DNA from 2 places in the Janthinobacterium sp. 13 genome. Region 2 is predicted to be linked to the other one. Evidence: predicted binding sites of a transcription regulator. Region 2 holds the regulator's gene; the other holds the start of a gene.

Region 1 (8,057 bases), 1.4 Mb from region 2:
GCAAGGCCGTCAACGTGGATGGCCCCGCGATGCTGACCCGGTGCACGCGCTGCAATTCATCGGCCAGGCCCGGGCGGCGCAACACTTCCGCATACAAGCCTTCCGTGGGCAGGAAGAGGATGGCAAAGTCAGTGGTCAGCGGCGGCGCCAGGTATTTGTCCGCGATGGTTTTCGCTTCGCCCCGCACGGCCCGTTCCAGCTCGCGTCCGGCCAGGGCCACGCCGTCCGCATCGGCCCGCTCGGCCGCTTCGACCAGGCGCTCGTACTGTTCCTTGGGGAATTTCGCATCGATCGGCATCCACACGGGCGGCCCGCCATCGGAGAGGCCCGGCAGTTTCAGGGCGAATTCCACGCGCGCGCCGCTGCCCGGCAAGGTTTCCACGTTCTTCGCATACTGGTCGACAGTGAGTACCTGCTCCAGCAGCATTTCCAGCTGCACTTCGCCCCACGTGCCCCGCGTCTTGACGTTGGTGAGCACCCGCTTCAGGTCGCCCACGCCCAGCGCCAGCTGCTGCATTTCACCGAGTCCCTGGTGGACTTTTTCCAGCCGCTCCGACACTTGCTGGAACGAGGCAGTCAAGCGCGTCTCCAGCGTGGCGTGCAATTTCTCGTCGACCGTCTTGCGCATCTCTTCCAGGCGCGCGCCATTGTCGGCCTGCAAATCGCGGATCTTGCTTTCCAGGGTGGCGCGCACTTCCAGCATGCGCTGCGCATTCGACTCCGTCAGCTGCGCCAGGGTCTGGTTGGTGCTGTCGGCAAAGCGCGCCAGGCTTTGCGCCTGTTCCTCGCGCCCGACTTTTCCCTGCGCCTGCATCTGCGTGCGCAGGCTGTCGAGCTGCTGCAGGGTCGCCGCCTGGAATTGCGCCAGGCTGGTGGCCAGGTCTTGCCGCGTCGCCTGTGCCGACGCCTGCAGCTGCAGCCGCACTTCGCGCTCGACCCGGTCGATGCGCTCCAGGCTTTGCTGCTGGTGCTGCTGCACCAGGGCCAGGGTGGTAGCGCCATCGCCGGCCGCGCCGCGCGGGCGCAGCAAGATCAATAGCAACAGGACGATGGCGACGATGGCGGCGCCCAGCAGGCTGTAAAACTCGATAGGGCTCATGGGTGTCAGTCAGGTTTGTTGCGCATCCAGTCGGCCGTCTGATAGAACGATTCCATCAGGCGCACGCGCAAGGACTCTTCGATGCCCGTGTCTTCCATGGCCCAGGCCATGGCGCGCAGCCACTGGTCGCGCTCGCTGGTGCCGATGGCGTAGGGCAAGTGACGCGCGCGCAGGCGCGGGTGGCCGAATTTCTCGATATACAAGTCCGGCCCGCCCATCCATCCCGTCAGGAAGAAATACAGCTTGTCGCGCGAACCGTCCGTCGAAGGCGGATGCATGACGCGGATGCCGGCGAACTCGGCTTCGAGTTCCATCAAGTCATAAAAACGATCGACCATTTCACGCAGCACGGGGGCGCCGCCGATGGTCTCGTAGAGGGTGGGGGCAGTGGTATCAGTCATGGCCGCCATGATAGCGCAAGCGCCGGCGGCCCATGCGGCGCCAGCTTCCGCTGCCGGCATAAAAAGCAATATACTTGACTACTCAAGCTTTTATCAACTACTATGCAATCTTTAAACACGGACAAGTCAACCATGCCCACCACCGCAGAATCCCCTTTGCTACGCAATACCAACTTCCGCTGGCTGCTGGGCGGCGGCCTCGTCTCCATGCTGGGCGACCAGTTCAGCATGCTGGCCCTGCCCTGGCTGGTGCTGAGCCTGACGGGCGATAGCCTCAGCCTGGGTATCGCCGTGGCCCTGATGGGCGCCCCGCGCGCCGTGCTGATTTTGCTGGGCGGCACCATCGCCGACCGCTATTCGCCCCGGCGCGTGATGCTGCTGAGCAAATACGCGAACGCCGTCATCCTGCTGGCGCTGGCGGGGTTGCTGCTGCTGGACCAGGCCAGCCTGGCGCTCGCATATGCGGCCGCGCTTGCGCTGGGTATCGCGGCCGCCTTCGGCATTCCCGCCGGCACGGCCATCCTGCCGCAAGCCGTGCCGCCGCAATCGTTGCAAAACGCCAATGGCTTGCAGATGGGCGCGCGCCAGTTGTCCCTGCTGGCCGGCCCCCTGCTGGCGGCGCTCGTGCTCGGCGCCCACGATGGCGCGCAGCACACCTCCATGGCGGCGCTGGCCGCCGCCTTTGCCATCGATGCGCTGACGTTCCTGTTCTCCGCCTGGACCTTGCGGCAGGTGAGCCTGCGGCCACTGGCCGCGGCGGCGGCGCAGGGCATGTGGCGCGACATGGCGGCGGGCCTGGCCATGGTGTGGCGCGACCTTCCCTTGCGCAGCTGCTATGCGTACTGGGCGGTGGTGGCGTTCTTCGTCATGGGGCCGCTGCAGGTGGCCTTGCCCGTGCTGGCCAGCGAGCGCCTGCATGGCGCCTCCGCGCTGGGTTTGCTGATGGGCGCGCATGGCGCCGGCACCCTGGCCGGCATGCTGGCGTCCAGCCTGGGCGGTGCCTGGCTGCGCCGCCACTTCGGCGCCACCCTGCTGCTCGTCGACGCGGTCGTCGGCCTGCTGCTGATGGCCCTGGGACAAATCAGCTCGGCCTGGCAAGGCGCGGCCCTGCTGGCCGTGACAGGGTTGCTCGGCGGCTACTTGCAGGTGGCCATCTTTACGTGGATACAGCGGCGCGTGGCGCCCGCCATGCTGGGCCGGGCGATGGCCCTGTTCATGGGCATCTTCCTGGGACTGGCGCCGCTGTCGGCGGCGGCCACGGGTGCGCTGCTGCGCCACCTGAGCGTTGGCGAGCTGTTCTGCGGCGGCGGCGCCCTGCTGCTGGCCGCCGCCGTGGCGGCCGCATTATTTACCGCCATCCCGCGCATCGCGGGACCGGAAGCGATTACCCAAACGATATCGGAGAAGTAAAACATGGACAAGACACGACAGGCAACATTGAAAGCGCACTACCGGCAACAGCCACCGCCGCTGGGCATCATCGCCTTGCGGCACTTGCCCAGCGGGCGCACCTTGCTCGACAGCAGCCGCAACGCGCCCGGCATGCTGAACCGGCACCGCTTCGAGCTGAACCTGGGCAAGCACCGCAACGCCCTGCTGCAGGCGGACTGGCGGCGCGATGGCGCGGCGGCCTTTTCCTGCGCCGTCATCGATACGCTCAAGCTGCCCGACGACCCCGCCTTCGATGCGGACGCCGAACTGGGCGCCCTGCTGGAACTGCACCGCGCACAGTGGCTGGAGCAAGGCCAGCCGCTGTATTGAGCGGCATTGCTTTACACTTGCGCACTCAAGCATTTCGCAATGGATAAAATGGACGCCATGAACGATCACACTCTCCCGTCGCCGGACGCCGACGGCGCGCTGGACTTTTGCCTGCGCCTGGCGCGCGCCCAGGCGCTCATCGTGCGCCGCTTCGACAGCGCCCTGGGCAATTTGCATGGCCTGAGCTTCAGCGACTATCAATTGCTGTACCAGCTGCAGCGCGCGCCCGGTGCGCGCCTGCGCCGCATCGACCTGGCCGAGCGCCTGGCGTTGACGGCCTCCGGCGTCACGCGTTCCTTGATGCCTCTGGAAAAGATTGGCCTGGTGGCGCGCCAGGCCGATGCGCGCGACGCCCGCGTCGGCTATGCCGTGCTGACTGCCGCCGGCCAGGAATTGCTGGGACATGCGAGCGCCACCGCGCAGGCGGTGGGGCGCGAATTGCTGCAGGATGCACCGGCAGAACAGCTGGGAGCGCTTTCAGCCCTCCTGGGCCGGCTGGCCGGCTGACGACGCTACACGAGCGCCAGCCTGCGCAGGCGCCGCGTCGATGGCCAGTGTTCCACGCCCGCTTCGGCGCGGATGGCGGCGCAGCCCGCCAACACCCGCTCGATGGCCGCCCCGTCGAGCCCCGCATTGAGGGTCAGGCGCACGAGGGCGCGGTTCTTCGCCGTTGCCGGGGCGCAAAACATGGCGCCGTAAATGCCTTGCCGTTCCAGCGCCTGGCGCAGGACCAGGGTGGCCGGTTCGCCGCCCGCTTCCAGCGCCACGATCTGCTCCGTGCCATCGCTGACGTTGTAGCCCAGTTCGCGCAAGCCTTCGCGCACCTGCAGCGTATGGCGTTGCAGGGTGGCGCGCCGTCCATCGGCGGCCATGATGAAATCGAGCGCCGCGCCCAGCCACGCCAGCTCGTGGGCCAGCAAACAGGAACTGAAGATGGCGGGCCGCGATTCGGACAAAAAATAGCCCTTGAAGCGGCTGGAACAGCTGATGAAACCGGCCCGGCCCGCGAAAGCCTTGGCCAGCGACGCCGTGCGGAAATGCACGCGGTGGCCCAGTCCCCACGCTTCCACCAGGCCCGCACCCTGCGGGCCGTGCGTGCCCAGCGAGTGCGACTCGTCGACCACCACCACGCAGTCGCTGCGCTCGGCGATGTCGAGCAATTCCAGCAGCGGCGCCAGGCTGCCGTTGGTGCTGTACAGGGCGTCGACGACGATCACGCCGCGGCCATGCTTTTCCACTTGCCGCCGCAAGTGCGTCATGTCGTTGTGCAGGAAGGGCACGGCCTGGGCCTGCGCCGACAGCACGCCTTCCCACAGCGAGGCGTGGGCCTGCATGTCGAGGTAGACGGGAATGCCGGGGCTGGCGATGCACTGGATCAGCCCGACGTTGGCCGCCATGCCGGACTGTGCCAGGATGCCGTCCTCGCTGCCCATGAAGCGGGCCAGCCGGCTTTCCAGCCGGTGCTGTTCGCTGCCTTCCTGCAAGTACACGGCCGACATCAGCATGCCGCCCGCATGCGCCTGCAGGGACGCCACCTGGGCCGCCACCAGCGCCGGCTCGGCGGCGATGGACAGGTAGTCATTGCCAGCCAGGAAAATGGCATGGGCGGGTGTCGGTTGCCAGGCATGGGGATGCTGGCCGCCCAGCAGCTTTTCGATGCGCGTGACGTGGTGCGCATCCATGCGCCGCACGATGTAGTCTGGCAAGCAGTGTTCTGCGCGGACGAAGGATGGGGCGTGCAAGCTGGTAGCGATGGTCATGAGTTTTCTCCTAGGGAAAGGTTTGCTGCGGCTTAAAGCCTTGACCGTCTCGCGAACCCATCCATTGACGTATATCAATGTCCGATGAGATACCCGTTCAACCAGGAAAATTTACGCGATGATAATGTTCTGAAGAGAATCAAGGCAGAGTCATGACGCAGCAATTGCAAGGACGATGGACACACTGGCGCAGGCGCCTGCTCCATTCGCTGCTGCATGAACGCATGCCCCATGAAAACCTGGCCGGCAGGGTCGCCATGCTGGCCGCCGTGGGCACGGTGGCGATGCCGCTGTACTACCTGCTGTGGAATTACTTTTTTCCGCAAGCCTATGGAAACCTGACCTTGCGCCTGACGGGCGTGGGCATCTGCGCGGTCGGCCTGTTTGCGCGCCACTTCTCGGCCCGCTGGCTGTCGCGCTACCTGCTGTTCGCGCTCAGCTACATCCTGCCCTTCTTCTTTACCTTCATGTTTCTGATGAACCACGCGTCGTCCATCTGGAGCGAATCGCTGCTGATCGGCCTCGTCGTGCTGTTTCATTTCGAAACGAAGCTGGCTTGCCGCGCCTACCTGATCGGCACCAGCACCGCCTGCCTGGCCGTCATCCTGCAGGGAGAAGGCGACTTCCTGCTGCAGCGTGAAGTGCTGCAGCAACTGCCCGTGCACTGGTTCACCATAGCCGCGCTGTCCGTGGTGAAAGTGGGCAGCAAGGTGCTGGAACTGGAACGGCTGGCCGGCCTGTCCGCCGGGCTCGGTTCCGTGGCACACGAACTGCGCACGCCGCTGACCAGCGTGGAAGCCAATGTGCGGGGCATGCGCCGGCTGCTGCCGCAACTGGCCGATCAGGCGCACGACTTGCCGCCGCTGCAGGAAGCCCTGTCGCGCATTCAGTTCGAAGTGCGCCACATGCAGCACATGATCGATTTGTTCCTGATGAGCGCCAGCGCCGTGAACCGCAACCTGCAGCCCAGCCAGGCGCTGTCGATGCTGGCGATGGTGAATTCCGTGCTGAAGCGCTACCCATTCACCGGCAACAGCCAGCGCAGCCGCGTCAAGGTGGACGTGCGCGCCGACTTCCAGTTCGCCGGCCAGGACGAACTGTGCGTGGTGATCTTGCTGAACCTGCTGAGAAACGCGCTGAAAGCCATCCAGCGGGCCGGCAAGGGCCGCGTGCGCATCATCATCGACGGCGCCCGCCCCGTGCCCAGGCTGCTGTTCATCGACACGGGCTGCGGCATCGCGAAAAACCGCCTGCCGCTGATCTTCGAGCGTTTTTATTCGTATCCCGTGCACAACGGCAGCGGCATCGGCCTGGCCCTGTGCCGGCAGATCATCACGGCCTGGCAGGCGCGCATCCGCTGCGTGTCGCGCGAGCATGCGTATGCGATTTTCATCCTGGAATTTCCCCAGCCCCTGCCTGCCCGCTTACAACCCTCTTCCCCCGCAAGGTGATGCATGCAACTGCCCGTCTACTCCCATCCGACCCTGACCGTATTGATCGATGACAGCGATTCCTTCCTGAAAAGCCTGGCGTTCCAGCTCGATCCCGCGCTGGCGCGTCTGACCTTTCATGACACCAGCAGCGCGCTGCACTGGCTGCGCCACAGCACGCAGCCGGGCGAGACGCCGCTGCACGTCAATTTCGACACGCAAAACCTGCCGCGCGACCAGCGCAACGTGGCGCTCGACCTCGAACGCATCTGGCGCATCAGCGGCCAGGCGCAACGCTTTGCCGTGCCTTCCGTGCTGGTGGTCGATTATTCGATGCCGCAGATGAATGGCCTGGAATTCTGCCAGGCCGTGCGTGACTTGCCGTGCAAGAAGATTTTATTTACGGGCGCGGCCGATGAAAAAGTGGCCGTGACGGCCTTCAACCGGGGCTTGATCGACCGCTACGTCAAGAAGAGCGACGACGATGCGCTCGATATACTGGAACAGGAAATCGTTTCCCTGCAACGCGAATTCTTCCTGCAGCAGTCGGACACGGTGCGCGACTTGCTATTGCTGCATGACTATAGTTTCCTGCAAGACGAAGCCATGGCCGCCGTCGTGCAAGAGCTGTGCCGGCGCCATGGCTTCGTCGAGTTCTATATTTTCCCGAATCCCTGCGGCATCCTGTTTTTCACGCGCGACGGCCAGGCCCGCCTGATGATCATCGAGACGGAACGCAGCCTGCACACGCAGTACGAAATGGCGCGCGACAGCGACGCGCCCGAGTCCCTGCTGCTGGCCTTGCTGGAAATGCGCGTGATCCCGTACTTTTCCGATGCCGACAGCGACGGCATGTATGCGGCGCACATCGGCGAAAACTGGTTCCGCTACTGCGCCGCGCCGACCATCTGCCTGGGACGCGAAACCTACTTCTGGGCCCTGTTCGACGTGCCGCCGCACCAGCTGGGACAGCCGGTCATGTCCTACGCGCAATTTTTACGCGCGCAGGCGGACGACAGCGTGGGCGCCTAGTCCTTAGCTTTCCCGCAAGGTTTGCAGCGGCGGATGTTTCAGCACATTGCGCAAGCCCAGCCAGCCGCCGGCGATCGCGCACAGGGCGCCGGCCAGCAAGCCAAAGGCCCACACGCCGGGCGCGAAGCTCCAGGCGAACTTGAACTGGTACGTGGCCAGCGCCCAGCCCATGGCCGCCGCGCCCGAGGCCGCCAGCAGGCCGGCCAGCGCGCCGACGAGGGAAAACTCGATCAGCTGCGCCTGCGCCAGCTGGCGCCGCGTGGCGCCCAGCGCGCGCAGCAGGCCCGCTTCGCGCGTGCGCTCGTCCTGCGACCCCATCAAGGCCGCATACAGCACCAGCAAGCCCGAGGCCAGGGTAAAGGCAAAGAGGAATTCGACGGCCGTCACCACCTGGTCCAGCACGCCCTGGATTTGCTTGAGCACGCCGCCCACGTCGACCACCGTCAGGTTCGGGTAGTCGCGCAGCAAGGCATTGCCCAGGTCCGCCTGCGCGGGCGGCAGGTGGAACGCCGTGATCCACGTCTGCGGCGTGTCCGCCATGGCGGCCGGGTTGATGATGACAAAGAAATTGACG
Region 2 (8,057 bases):
ACCGATCCGATCCTGAAGTTCATGATCGTTTCGCTGTCGTTCTACGGCATCGCCACCTTCGAAGGTCCGATGATGTCGATCAAGACCATCAACTCGCTGTCGCACTACACCGACTGGACCGTTGCCCACGTGCATGCGGGCGCCCTGGGCTGGGTGGGCTTCATCACCATGGGTTCGATCTACTACCTGCTGCCGCGCCTGGCGGGCCGCACGCAGATGCACAGCACGCGCCTGGTCGACGTGCACTTCTGGGTGGCCACCATCGGCATCGTGCTGTACATCGCCGCAATGTGGATCGCCGGCGTGATGCAGGGCCTGATGTGGCGCGCGGTCAATCCGGACGGCACCCTGACCTACACCTTTGTCGAGAGCGTGAAAGCGACGTATCCGTACTACGTGGTGCGCGTGGCCGGTGGCCTGCTGTACCTGTCGGGTATGTGCATCATGGGCTACAACACCTGGATGACTCTGCGCGGCAGCAAACTCCCCGTCGCCCGCATTCCGGAACTGAACGCGGCGCACGCCTGATAGGAGCGAAAGCAAATGAAATTTTCACATGCATGGATTGAAAGAAACCCCTGGCTGCTGATCGCCCTGGTCACGGTGGTGATCAGCATCGGCGGCGCCGTCGAGATCGTTCCCCTGTTCTTCCAGAAGAGCACGACGGAACCCGTCGCCGGCCTGAAACCGTACTCGCCGCTGCGCCTGGCGGGCCGCGACATCTACGTGCGCGAAGGCTGCTACAACTGCCACTCGCAGATGGTGCGTCCGCTGCGCGCGGAAACGGAACGCTATGGCCACTATTCGGTCGCTGGCGAATTCGTCTACGACCGTCCGTTCCAGTGGGGTTCCAAGCGCACGGGCCCCGACCTGGCCCGCGTGGGCGCGCGCTACAGCGACGAATGGCACCGCACGCACTTGAACAACCCGCGCGACGTGGTGCCCGAGTCGAACATGCCGTCCTACCCCTGGCTGGCGAAGACCAAGCTGGTGCCTGACGAGATCATGCCGAAGATGCGCGCCCTGAAACGCCTGGGCCAGCCGTACAGCGATGAAGAGATCGCCGCCGGCCCCGCGCAGCTGCAGGACAAGACGGAAGAAGACGCCCTGGTCGCCTATCTGCAAGGCCTCGGTACATTAATCAAAACAAGGAATTAGCATGGCAATCGAAAACCTGTTTGACAGCGCCAGCAGCGTCATGACGGTGGTTTCCTTTACGACGTTCGTGGGCATCCTGTGGTGGACGTTCAGCCGCAGCAACAGCGACTTCGACGCGGCGGCACGCCTGCCGTTCGCCGACGACGCGCTCGACTATCCGGCCGAGGCCGAAATGACCCTGGCGAAGGAGCATAACCATGGCTGACTTTACCAATGGCTTCTGGAATATCTACATCATCGTGCTGTCCCTGCTGGGCATCATCGGCTGCGGCGTGCTGCTGTACTCGCAGTCGAAAATCAAAGTGGTCGAGGGCGCCCCTGCTGACGGCACCACGGGCCACGTCTGGGACGAGGACTTGAAGGAACTCAATACGCCGATGCCGCGCTGGTGGATGTGGTTGTTCTACATCACCATCGTCTTCTCGCTGGCCTACCTGTTCCTGTATCCGGGCCTGGGCAACTATGCCGGCAGCCTGGGCTGGAAATCGACGGGCCAGTACGAGGAAGAGCTGAAGAAGGCGGAAGCCGACTACGGTCCCCTGTTCAACAAGTACCTGAGCCAGGACTTGAAGACGGTGGCCGCCGATCCGCAGGCGCAAGCCATCGGCCAGCGCCTGTTCCTGACCTACTGCGCGCAATGCCACGGTTCGGATGCGCGCGGCAACAAGGGCTTCCCCAACCTGACGGACAAGGACTGGCTGTATGGCGGCGAACCCGACATCATCAAGACCACCATCATGCACGGCCGCAATGGGCAAATGCCACCGATGGGCGCCGCCCTGGGCTCCGAAAAGGATGTCGAGAACGTGGCCCATTATGTGCTGAGCCTGTCCGGCTCGACCTCGGATCCCGTCAAGTCCGTGCTGGGCAAGGCCAAGTTCGGTGCCTGCATGGCCTGTCATGGCGCCGATGCCAAGGGTAACCAGATGCTGGGCGCGCCGAACCTGACGGACAAGACCTGGCTGTACGGCGGCAGCGCCGACACCATCATGGAAACCGTACGCAAGGGACGCAGCAACACCATGCCGGCCTTCAGCGATTTCCTCGGCGAATCCAAGGTACACGTGCTGTCGGCGTATGTCTGGAGCCTGTCGAATCCGCAGGCACCCGCAAAGTAAAAATGGAACCTCAAGTCATCAAGATGTATGCGGCCCGCGAGCAAATCTACCCTCGCGAGGCCAAAGGACGCTACGCTACCTGGCGATGGGTATGCGTATGGCTTACCCAGCTCGCGTTCTACGGCTTGCCGTGGTTGACCTGGAATGGCAGGCAAGCCCTGCTGTTCGATTTGACCACGCGCAAGTTCTACATTTTCGGCGTCGTGCTGTGGCCCCAGGATTTCATCTATCTGGCGGCCCTGCTGATCATCTGTGCGTATTTGTTGTTCCTCGTCACGGCCATTGCCGGGCGGGTGTGGTGCGGGTTCTCTTGCCCGCAAACGGTATACACGGAAATTTTCCTGTGGGTCGAACGCCGCATCGAGGGCACGCGCAGTGCGCGCATGGCCCTCGACAAGCAGGGCCCCTCCGTGCGCAAGGCGTTCAAGAAGACGGCCAAGCACCTGGTATGGGGCGCCATCGCCCTGTGGACGGGCTTTACCTTTGTCGGCTACTTCACGCCGATCAAGGAACTGGCGCAGTCGGTGACCACGCTGAACTTCGGTCCCTGGGAATGGTTCTGGGTCTTGTTCTACAGTCTGGCAACCTACGGCAACGCGGGCTGGCTGCGCGAGCAGGTGTGCAAATACATGTGCCCCTACGCGCGCTTCCAGAGCGCCATGTTCGACCAGGACACCCTGATCATCACCTACGATGCCAAGCGCGGCGAACCACGTGGCGCCATGAGCAAGAAGGCCGGCAACAACGACAAGCTGGGCGATTGCATCGACTGTACCCTGTGCGTGCAGGTGTGTCCGACCGGTATCGATATCCGTAACGGCCTGCAGTATGAATGCATCGGTTGCGCCGCTTGCGTCGATGCCTGCAACAGCGTGATGGACAAGGTCGACCGGCCACGGGGACTGGTACGCTACAGTACCGACCATGCGATGGAAAACAACTTCAATTCGAAGCAGATACGCCAGCGCGCCATGCGCCCGCGCGTCTTGATCTACACGTCCATCCTGGCCCTGATCATCATCGCCGTGTGTACTTCGCTGGCCCTGCGCACGCCCCTGAAAATGGACGTGATCCGCGACCGCGGTTCGATGGGACGCGAAGTGGAAGACGGCATGATCGAAAACGTCTACCGCCTGCAGATCATGAACACGTCGGAGCAAAGCCAGCATTTCAAAATCAGCGCTTCCGGCTTGCCGGGCCTGACCTTGCTGACGCGCGAAGAAGTGACCTTGCAGCCGACGGAAACGCTGGGTTGGCCGATCCGCCTGCGCGTGCCGCACGGCGTGGGAGAGAAGGGCTCGAACAAGATTGCGATCGAATTGCAATCTCTGGACGACCCATCGCTGCATGTGCGTGAAAGCGCGGTATTCATCGTGCCACGTTAACAAGGAAAGGCGGACGGGGACCGGGTGCCCTCGCCGCCGCCACGAAGTTGCAGGAAGGCCGGTCCCCATGCGGGGACTGGCTGATTAAACAGGAGAAATACCATGTCCGACAGTCTGAAACTGCAAGCACCCGTTGCACCGTGGTACAAGCATCGCTGGCCATGGCTGCTGATGATCGGCCCCGGCCTGTCCGTGGTCGTCGGCAGCTTCATGGGCTATATCGCGTTTACGCAGCCCGATGCGCTGGTGGTGGGCGATTATTACAAGCAGGGCAAGGCGATCAACCAGGATTTGAAGCGCGACACGATCGCCAGCGACCTGGCGATGGATACGCGCCTGTCGTATGACGTCGCTGCAGCGCGCCTGACCGGTTCCGTGCACAGCTTCGGCAAGGCCTATCAGGCGCCTTTGCAGTTGCACCTGGCGCATGCGACCCTGCCGGAAAAGGATATCAAGGTGCTGGTGCAGCCCGACGCAGCCGGCAATTTTTCCGTGGCGCTGCCGATGCTCGAGCGCAGCCGCTGGCAAGTGCTGGTGGAAAACGACAAACGCGAGTGGCGCCTGTCCGGCATCTGGACCTGGCCCCTGCAACGCAGCATCGCGCTGCATGCGGACGAGGAACTGTAAGTCTTATTTGCAGACGTCCGTGCCAGCCGTAATGGCTTTTAACTTGGCCGGCTGCAGGATTTCAATTTCCCGGTTGGAGACGCGCAGCCAGCCTTCCTTCTTGAACTTCGACAGCAGGCGGCTGACGCTCTCGATGGTCAGGCCCAGGTAGTTGCCGATTTCCTCGCGCGACATGCGCAGCTGGAAATTGCTGCCCGAATAGCCGCGCGCTTCATAGCGCGACGCCAGGTTGACGATGAAGGCGGCAAAGCGCTGCGTCGCCTGCATATTGCCCAGCAACAGCATGACGCTTTGCTCGCGCGTGATTTCCTGGCTCATCATGCGGTGGAAATGGCGCAGCAGGGTCGGCATGTTGCCCAGCAATTGTTCCAGGCTGGAAAACGGGATTTCACACACTTCGCTGTCTTCCAGCGCCACCGCGTTACAGTGGTGGCGGTCGGCGCTGATGGCGTCCATGCCCAGCAGTTCACCCGCCATCTGGAAGCCCGTCACCTGCTCTTCGCCGCCCGGATTGATCTGGTACGTCTTGAAATGCCCTAGGCGGATCGCATACAGGTTCTGGAACGAGTCGCCGATACGGAACAGCGAGGCGCCGCGCACGATCTTGCGGCGGCGGCCGATGATCTGGTCCAGCCTGTCCATGTCGCCCACATCGAGGCCCATCGGCAGGCACAATTGATGCATGCTGCAGGTCGAGCATCGCGCACGCAACGCCTCCACGTTCACGGTGGGCAAGGTTGGAGTGAGTAGCGCTTCAGTCATGTCGGTACCTTTTAGAAAATGCAACAACAAGTTTACTGCATACAGCCGCATACAGGGTTGCCGTATGCCAATTTCACCGTAAATTCGGCGAATAAACGACGTCCAGCCTTTAATTATATGGCAACATCGTCAAAAGCCCGCACGGGGCGGGCAATTTGCGCGGCGGCGCTTGCCAAGCTGGGGCATTGATAGGAAAATTCCTGACAGCATTATCTGCCGCCTGTGCCGCCCGGTACTGAAAAGGAAATCATGAAGCCTCTCGGCATTAAAGCAAAAGTCGCGCTGGCCACCAGCCTGACCTCGATCGCCATGATCGCGCTGGTCACCATGATCCAGGTGCAGCACATGCGCGACGACTTCACCCGAGTACTGCTGAGCCAGCAATCGTCCCTGATCACCCGCACCGCCGCCGAACTCGACGACAAGCTGGGCATGCTGCTGCAGATCGTCACCCTGACGGCCCGACAGCAGCCGCCGGAATTGATCGCCCGGCCCGCCCAATTGCGCGAATACTATTCGCGCCGCTCGATGCTGGTGCTGTTCGATGACGTGCTGGTGCTCGACGCGCATGGCGCCGTCGTGGCCGACATGCCGGAGGTGGCGGGGCGCGCCGGCATCAACGTCGCCGAGCGCGAGTATTTCCAGACCGTCCTGCGCACGCGCCAGCCCATGATCACCGAACCGATGCTGGGCAAGTCGAGCGGCATGCCCATCGTGCAGATGGTGGCGCCCGTGCTGGCCGCCGATGGCCAGGTGGCCGGCGTGGTGATCGGCGTGCTGCGCCTGTACAAGGACAACCTGCTGGGCCGCCTGCGCTCGGAAAAGATCGGCAAGAGCGGCTATTACTTCATCCTCACGCGCGGCGCCGTGCCGCGCTACGTGCTGCACCCCGATACCAGCCGCTTGCTGCAACCGCGCAAGCCGAACGCCAACCTGACGACGACCCAGCTGCTGAAGGAAGATGGCGAAGGCAGCATGGTCAGCACCAACAGCCGCGGCATCACGGCCGTCAACAGCTTCAAGCGCCTGAAATCCGTGAACTGGCTGCTGGCCGCCTCGCTCCCCGTCGAGGATGCATTCGAACCGTTCGATGGCGTGCTGTACCGGCTGGTGCTGTGGAGCATCCTCGCCTCGCTGCTGGCCGCCTTCGTGCTGGGCTGGGTCACCGTGCGCCTGCTGTCGCCGCTGGTGCGCCTGCGCGACACCCTGCAAGCCCTGCGCACCAGCGGCAGCCGCTTCACGCCCGTGCCGGTACAGCAACGCGACGAGATCGGCGAACTGACGGAAGCGTTCAACGGCCTGATGAGCGAACGCGACCGCCTGCAGCAGGAACTCGAATCGCGCGCGGCGGAGCTGGAACAGGAACGCGACCGGGCCGAGGCGGCCAACCGCGCGAAGAGCGATTTCGTGGCCAACATGAGCCATGAAATCCGCACGCCCCTCAATGCCGTGCTGGGCATGGTGTATTTGCTGGGCAATACCAGGCTCGACACGGAACAACGCAAGTATCTGACCATGGTCAGAGTGGCGGGCCAGTCGCTGCTGGGCATCCTCAACGACGTGCTCGACTATTCGAAGATCGAGGCGCGGCGCATGGAATTGTCACCCGTCGAATTCGACCTCGACGAAGTCATGAATACCCTGGCCACGACGATGACGATGAATGCGGGCGAAAAGGAGCTGGAACTGGCCATCGCCGTCGAGCCCGACGTACCGCGGCGTCTCGTGGGCGACGCCCAGCGCCTGCAGCAAATCCTCGTCAACCTGGCCGGCAACGCCATCAAGTTCACGGAGAGCGGCGAAGTGGTGGTGGCCGTCAGCCTGGCCGAGAACGAAAACGGCCGCGCCTGGCTGCGCTTCGAGGTGCGCGACACGGGCATCGGCATGACGGAACTGCAGCAACAGCAGCTGTTTGCCGCGTTTTCCCAGGGCGACCAGAGCATCACGCGGCGCTTCGGCGGCACGGGCCTGGGCCTGGCCATCAGCAAGCAGCTGATCCACATGATGGGCGGCGACATCGCCGTCGCCAGCAGCGAAGGCAAGGGCAGCCGCTTCTGGTTCAGCGTGCCCTTCGAAATGCTGGCGCAGCCGGCCGAAACGCGGCGCACGCCGGCGCTGGGCCAGCTGCGCCTGCTGGTGGCCGACGACAACCGCACCACGCGCGAACTGATCGTCAAGCTGATCGAGGCGTGGGGCTGGCTGGCCGACGAAGTGGACTCCGGCTTTGCCGCCATCGAACTGTACCGCGAACGCCTGGCGCAGCAGCAACCGTACGACGTGGTGCTGGCCGACTGGCACATGCCCGTCATGGACGGTCTGGCCACGGCCAAGGCCATCCGCCAGGCGGCCAGCGGCCAGCGCCAGCCCATCGTGGTGATGGTCAACGCCTTCGCCCGCAACCACCTGGAAGAAATCTCCAGCGCGGCCGAGGCCGACGTCGTGCTGATGAAGCCGATCACGGGATCGAGCCTGTTCGACGCCCTGCACCAGGCGCTGATCGCCAAGGACGACGGCGGCGAGCAACGCATGCTGCACCAGCCGCTGGGCACGGAACTGGCCGGCGTGCATTTCCTGCTGGTGGAAGACAATCATTTGAACCAGGCCGTGGCGCGCGGCATCCTCGAACACATGGGCGCCACCCTGGACGTGGTGGGCGACGGCTTGCAAGCCGTGGAACGGCTGCGCACGGAAGCGCTGCGCTACGACATCGTGCTGATGGACATGCAGATGCCCGTCATGGACGGCTTCAGCGCCACCCACATCATCCGCACGGAACTGCGCTTGCACCTGCCCGTGATCGCCATGACGGCGGGCGTGCTGGCGTCCGAGCGCGAGCGCTGCATGACGGCCGGCATCAGCGATTTCATCGCCAAGCCCGTGGTGGTGGAAGAGATGATGGAAGTCATCCTGCGCCACCTGCCCAAGCGCCCGCAAGTACAGACGGCCGAGCCGGCACGCATCGCCGATGAGGAAGTGTTTTCCATGGCGCCGCTGATGCGCGTGATGG

What was found. The regulator FNR, encoded in region 2, switches genes on or off when oxygen is low (the NO sensors DNR and NnrR bind a similar motif). The targets are predictions, from matches to a motif close to TTGATNNNNATCAA.
Region 1: cqsA (alpha-hydroxyketone-type quorum-sensing autoinducer synthase) is a predicted target of FNR. The motif match lies at 5,086-5,099, and genes of this name have one in related genera.

The regions. Positions count from the first base shown of each region.
Region 1 covers NZ_PEEQ01000001.1:4,426,807-4,434,863, reverse strand. Annotated here, with positions in the region: gene rmuC (DNA recombination protein RmuC) at 1-1,099, opposite strand, end outside; gene CLU94_RS19445 (group II truncated hemoglobin) at 1,105-1,500, opposite strand; gene CLU94_RS19440 (MFS transporter) at 1,633-2,910, shown strand; gene CLU94_RS19435 (GIY-YIG nuclease family protein) at 2,914-3,261, shown strand; gene CLU94_RS19430 (MarR family winged helix-turn-helix transcriptional regulator) at 3,301-3,768, shown strand; gene cqsA (alpha-hydroxyketone-type quorum-sensing autoinducer synthase) at 3,774-5,021, opposite strand; gene CLU94_RS19420 (sensor histidine kinase) at 5,246-6,472, shown strand; gene CLU94_RS19415 (response regulator) at 6,476-7,483, shown strand; gene CLU94_RS19410 (ABC transporter permease) at 7,487-8,057, opposite strand, start outside.
Region 2 covers NZ_PEEQ01000001.1:3,076,282-3,084,338, reverse strand. Annotated here, with positions in the region: gene ccoN (cytochrome-c oxidase, cbb3-type subunit I) at 1-528, shown strand, start outside; gene ccoO (cytochrome-c oxidase, cbb3-type subunit II) at 544-1,158, shown strand; gene CLU94_RS13610 (cbb3-type cytochrome oxidase subunit 3) at 1,160-1,363, shown strand; gene ccoP (cytochrome-c oxidase, cbb3-type subunit III) at 1,356-2,276, shown strand; gene ccoG (cytochrome c oxidase accessory protein CcoG) at 2,279-3,661, shown strand; gene CLU94_RS13595 (FixH family protein) at 3,764-4,288, shown strand; gene fnr (fumarate/nitrate reduction transcriptional regulator Fnr) at 4,292-5,050, opposite strand; gene CLU94_RS13585 (response regulator) at 5,300-8,057, shown strand, end outside.